Regions from separate parts of the Rhizobium sp. SG741 genome, predicted to be linked through region 2. Evidence: predicted binding sites of a transcription regulator. Region 2 holds the regulator's gene; the other holds the start of a gene.
The links. Region 2 encodes LexA, which represses DNA repair genes until DNA is damaged. Its sites were predicted from a motif close to TGTTCNNNNTGTGTTCNG; they were not measured.

Region 1 (3,118 bases), on a different contig from region 2:
CTGGTCGCTGGTGGCATCCGGAGGATCGAGCGTCAGTTCGGTCAGAAAACGCTCGCGCGAACCATAGCCGGCGGCAATCTGCTCAAGCTGGACGAGATCCGCCTGGCGCGTCGCGGCATCCTCGTGCGCCCGCTCCAGATGCGGTTCGTACCATTGCCGCACCAGCCCGATTTCTGCTGGCCAGCCGGCCTTGCCGCTCTTCACGTCTCGCATCGTCTCGACGAAGACGGTCCAGTCATCGCCCGTGCGCGGCGGCGTCGGAAGCTCGGCGAGGGCGGCGATCGGATTGGCATGTTCGCCGATCTGGTCGAGCACGCGCTGCGCCGTGGAGGGGCCGACGCCGGGCAGAAGCTGCATCAGCCTGAAACCCGCCACCCGGTCACGCGGGTTCTGGGCGAAACGCAGCGCGGCCAGCATGTCCTTCACATGAGCGCTGTCGAGAAACTTCAGCCCACCGAATTTGACGAAGGGGATATTGCGTCGGGTAAGCTCCACTTCCAGCGGCCCGCTATGACTTGAGGTGCGGAACAGCACCGCCTGCTGCTTCAGCCTGGTGCCGCCCTCGCGATTTTCCAGCACTTCATCGGCGACATAACGCGCCTGATCGCTTTCGTCGCGCACCGTCACCAGCCGCGGTCGCTCGACGCTCTGCCGTTCCGTGCGCAGATTCTTGGTGAAGCGCTCGGAAGCAAGATCGATGACAGCATTGGCGGCGGCGAGGATTGGCTGCGTCGAGCGGTAATTGCGGTCGAGCGTCACGATATCGGCAGCGGGCGTGAAGGCTTTCGGGAAGTCGAGGATGTTGCGCACCGTCGCCGCGCGGAAGGAGTAGATCGATTGCGCATCGTCGCCGACAACGGTCAGGCCGCGGCCGTCCGGTTTCAGCGCCAGCAGGATCGACGATTGCAGGCGGTTGGTATCCTGGTATTCGTCGACGAGCACATGGTCGAAACGACCGCCGATATCCTCGGCGATCAGCGGCTCTTGAAGCATATGCGCCCAGTAGAGCAGCAGATCGTCGTAATCGAGCACATTCTGCGCCTGTTTCGCCTCGACATAGGCGGCGAAGAGATCGCGCAATTGTTGTTCCCAGGTCGCGCACCATGGGAAGAAGTCGCGCAGCATCTCTGCGAGCGGCGCTTCCGAATTGATGGAGCGTGAATAGATGGCAAGGCATGTCGCCTTGGTCGGAAAGCGGCTTTCGAGCTTGGAAAAGCCGAGGTCGTGGCGCGCGAGGTTCATGAGGTCGGCGCTGTCTTCCCGGTCGTGGATCGTGAAGGCCGGATCGAGCCCGATCTGCTCGGCATAATCTCGCAGAAGACGTGCGCCGATGCCGTGAAACGTGCCGCTCCAGGCGAGCGCATCGGCTGTAATACCCGCATTGGCACCGATCACCTCGCGGCAGATTCGCTCGACACGGCGGCCCATTTCGGCGGCGGCACGGCGCGAGAAGGTCATCAGCAGGATCCGGCGCGGGTCCGCGCCCTTGACGATCAGATGCGCGACACGATGAGCAAGCGTATTGGTCTTGCCGGATCCGGCCCCGGCGATGACAAGCAGCGGCCCTGCGACATGGCCGTCGCCGGCCGTTGTGCCGTGCTCCACCGCCAGTCGCTGCTCCGGGTTCAGCTTTTCCAGATAGGCCGCGCTCATGAACTCTCCTGAATGCCTCGGATGAAGGGCGCGCCAGGCGCAAATCCGCGACGAATCGAATCGGCGAAATGATCCGGACGTTCTATGGATGTTCCGAATTGCCTAAACCTGTCAAGATTTGTGGGATTCGCTGGGGATGTGATCTTTTGCGCAAGAATCCCGCCCGGATTTGGTCAGGCATGGCTCGAAAAGGACTATCCTCATGCTTATGTATCATTATGGCGCGCATCTTGAGTTTTGGGTTTCAGCAGTGCGTTGAGTGAAGGTTTCAGAATATGAACGAAACGATCGCCACTGGGCTGCATCTGCCGGGCGGACTGGTGGCTTTGCCGGATGGGCGCATCGCGCTCGTTGAGATGGATCATACCCGCCGCGGTCTGAAGCTTTTCGACACTAGCGGTGCGCATCGGGAAGTTTGTCGGATCGGTGGTCGTCCGACCGGGATTGCGATCGACGGCGATGGCTGCTTCTGGATAACCGACGGCCCAGAGCATTCCCTCGTCAGGCTCTCGCCGCAGGGCCGGGTGCTGCAGGTGATCGAAGGTGGCGCGGACGGCTCGTTTCTCCATCCGAACGATCTCGCTTTCGGGCCTGACGGCTTGCTCTACATGACCGATTCGGGCATCCGCACCGCCGATCTGCTCGAAGGCGGCCATATTCATCCGGATTTCTTCAAGGCGGCCTACAATGGCTGCGTCTATCAGATCGATCCCGCCGAAGGCCGCGTCATCAGGGTCTTGGCCGCGGGCTTGCTCCTTGCCAATGGCATCGCCTTCAGCGCCGACGGGCTGCTCTATTACAGCGAGACCCTGACCGGAAAAATTCATCGGCAGATCGTCGGCGGGCGGCAGGAGATGTTCGCGCAGTCGATGACATCGCCCACCGTCAACGCGTTGCGCGGGCCGGCCGGCATCGCTTTCGATCGCAGCGGCGTGCTCTATTGCGCCATGTACGGATTGGGCGAAATTTCGCTTGTCGATACCGAGGGCAGGATGGCGGGCCATATCCGCACGAACGGCGCGCGGCCCGGCAAGATTGCCTTTACTGTCGACGGCAAGCATTTGCTCGTCAGCGAGCAGGACAATGGTGCTGTGGAAAAGATAACGGCGCCGCGACCCGGGCTGCCATTGCATATGCCGTCCATCTAGAGACTCGATCTCCCGCCATATCCGTAGTCATGAAGCGATGAAAGGAAAGTTGCCGGGGTCTGGTTGGGAGAACCACGTGCTTATCACACATCACACAAATTTCCTCGCGTGATCCGTCTCCGCAATCCTGCTTGGCGCAGTTCTTGTCGCTTCTCCTGCTCTCGCCAAAAATGGCAAGGGCGGTGGCGCTGGCAATGGCAATGGCCATGAAGATAGCAAAAACGCCGACAATTCCGCTCAGGACGCATCGGCGAGCGATGCTTCGACGTCAAAAGCCGAATCGGCGAGTAGCCTTGGTGCTTTGAACGGCTTCATGC
Region 2 (3,118 bases):
CTCCTCGAAGGCGAACAGGGCGCCCGGTCCGGGGGCCAGCCTTGTCAATATACGATTGTTCTTACGCGTGTAGGTGACGCCGTTAGCAGCGAAATGCGACGATGTCACGGAAAGATCGCGTGTTTTGAAAAGGATTGCGCGCGCCTGCAAGCCGGGATCGTCCGAGTGAACAGGCAAATCGTAAAACGCTTCCATGCCTGCCGGCGTCAGGAGCTCGATATCGGCATTGGCCGCCCTGATCGTCAGACCGAAAGAATGTTCCGATATCCAGGGTTCACCGACGATCGCTTCGAAGAAAGTGCGGAACGCGGCCGGGGTGGGTGTCGATATCGCCACCCGCGCAATGCCGGTGACGCCGTTTTCATGGCGCTCCAGCACGCTGCGATCGGCCGGCAGCGGATTGATGCGCTGGCAGCAGAAGGCCAGAAAATCCGGCGCACGCAGATCGGCGGCGAAAGCGAGACGAAAACCGGCGACGGTCTCCGTTCCATCCGGCATTTTCATGGGACGCGAGAAATCCAGCATGCGTCCCGCCGAGATGGCGCTTACCCGAAAGCGCTCATCATCGGCGACAGCATCCTCCGAGCCGAACACCACGGCTGAAAAGCCGTCTTCACCGAGCCGGAAGCGATAGGCCTGATCGCGCGCAACGAAGACATTCCCCGCGCCGACGCTCTCCTCACATTGCTCAGGGGATGCCACTGCCAGCGGTTCAAGATAGGTCTTGTCCGCAAAGAAGACGCAGGCATTCTCGGTGCCGAACGGATGCCGGGCGTCGGGCGCGACGGTGAAACCGAGCTTGCCGAGCCGCTCGCGCGCCAAAGCGAGATTGACGGTCGGCAATACGAGATGATCCAGCGGATGCGGCGACAAAGTCATGATGTCTCCTATTTTCCTGCGCCCGCAGGTTTGCGCCCATCCATCCTCCAATTCAAGATGAAAGCAAGACGATAGAGGCGCAAGACGACCGCATGTCCTGTCGAAGACGCCAGATCACGCGGCTGATTCTTTGATCGGTACCGGAATCGCATGTCGTGAAAATGGCTTTCATCCATGCGTCAGCTACTCAAGGTAGGCTGCATGCGCCCAATGAAGCACTAAAGAGCATTTCCTTATGTTTTCCGATATGTTAGCGCGGATATAACCATATGAGACTTTTATCGGGTCCACCCAGTGATGTCGAATATTTAACTGTCCGTGCAAAGCTTTACCGAAATTTAAGTACTTGCGGAACACATATGGAACATATAGTGTCCGTTCTGGATTTGTTTCACGCTTTTCTCGATTCTGGGGTTCCAAGACGATGTTGACGCGCAAGCAGCAGGAACTGCTTCTCTTCATTCACGAACGGATGAAGGAGTCCGGCGTGCCACCATCTTTCGACGAGATGAAGGACGCGCTGGATCTTGCATCCAAATCCGGTATTCACCGTCTGATCACGGCTTTGGAGGAACGAGGGTTCATCCGCCGGCTACCGAACAGGGCCAGAGCGCTTGAGGTCATCAAGCTGCCGGATGCCTATAATCCAAGCCTGCAGCCGCGCCGCGGCTTTTCGCCGAGCGTCATCGAAGGCAGCCTTGGCAAACCCCAGCCAGTTGCGCCGCCTGCTCCGCCAAAAGTGGCGAACGACGACCAGAACAGCTCTGTTTCGGTACCGGTCATGGGCCGCATCGCCGCTGGCGTTCCGATCTCGGCCATCCAAAACAATACCCACGACATAACCGTCCCTGCCGACATGCTCGGCTCGGGCGAGCATTATGCGCTGGAAGTAAGAGGCGATTCAATGATCGATGCCGGCATTTTTGACGGCGATACGGTCATCATTCGCAATGCAACGACTGCCAATCCGGGCGATATCGTCGTCGCGCTCGTCGACGACGAGGAAGCGACGCTGAAGCGCTTCCGCCGCAAGGGGGCCTCCATCGCGCTCGAGGCAGCCAATCCCGCTTATGAGACCCGCATCTTCGGGCCGGATCGCGTCAAGGTGCAAGGCAAGCTCGTTGGCCTCATTCGCCGTTATCACTGACCGGTGATGCTCGGACGATCGGCGCGCCGAATGTGCCTGTGCGCCAATCGTAGGTTCTGTGCCGAGCCCATGGGCGCTGTGGATTTTCGAACGCAGTAACCACATTTGGCTTGTCGGTGCTGAGGTCCATCTCAATGGACCCTGTTTGCCGCAATGTGGCGCCTGTGAAAAGCATGGCGCCGGAGCGGCAGCGATCCAGGCGTAGTCGTACGGGAGTGACGACGATATTGGCCGTATCGCAGGCCGGCGACAGGTAAGCTGCGTCCTCGATGGTGACCAGCATCGCGCCATTTTCAAGCATCGCGACGCACCATGCGCCCTTTTGGCAAGCAAAACTGCCCTGCATGGCCTGGTCGAGTGCTTCATCCATTGCCTTGCGAACTGCGCCCTGCTCTTCGACGCTCAATCGCCGGCGATGATCCGTCTTGCTGATCTGGGGAAGGCGGCTATTAACAGGAAGGATAGTCGGAGGTTGATGCTCGCTCGCAACCAGCGCCCTCTGCCACTGTTCGAAAATGAAAGCCTGCGGCCTTTCGCGATTTGTTGCCAGTATGTCGTCCTGTCGCAAGGCAACCAGAACACCATCCTCGGAAATCATGAGATCCGGTTTGGGCACGCCAGAGCCGAATGCTGCCACGCCGAGGGAAGAAAGCAGCAACAGCAGGCCCACATGGCGCACGCTCGTTCGCAACATCGTCATGAGCAGAAAGCCTGTGATGAACGTCGGCATAAGCCAGGCGGGCTGGCGGCCGAAGGTAATATCGCCGCCCCACCCCGCCACCGTTTTGGCGATAGCGATGACCAACTCCAGTCCCTCGCCGGTGATTTGCCAAAAGGGCCCGTCGAGGCCAAATGGCATAAGCAACATTGCCGCCATGCCAAACGGCATGACGACGAAGGAGACTATCGGCATCGCAGCGAGATTGGCTGCAAGTCCGTATGTCGCCAACCGGTGAAAATGCTCGATCGAGAAGATCGCCGTCGACGCGCCGCCAATGAAGGAGGTCGACAATATGCCGCCGAAGAAGCGCGTAACGAACAGCAGGGGGCTCAGGAGCCTGGAGCGCGAAAGAATATTTTCCCGATGCTGGC

Region 1: a site for LexA is predicted at 1,732-1,749, ahead of FHT29_RS10650 (ATP-dependent helicase). Genes of this name have one in related genera too.

Annotation. Positions count from the first base shown of each region.
Region 1 is NZ_JAAZQP010000003.1:450,246-453,363, forward strand. It holds gene FHT29_RS10650 (ATP-dependent helicase) at 1-1,653, opposite strand, end outside; gene FHT29_RS10655 (SMP-30/gluconolactonase/LRE family protein) at 1,929-2,801, shown strand.
Region 2 is NZ_JAAZQP010000004.1:177,248-180,365, reverse strand. It holds gene FHT29_RS12375 (VOC family protein) at 1-879, opposite strand, end outside; gene lexA (transcriptional repressor LexA) at 1,304-2,026, shown strand; gene FHT29_RS12365 (ComEC/Rec2 family competence protein) at 2,007-3,118, opposite strand, start outside.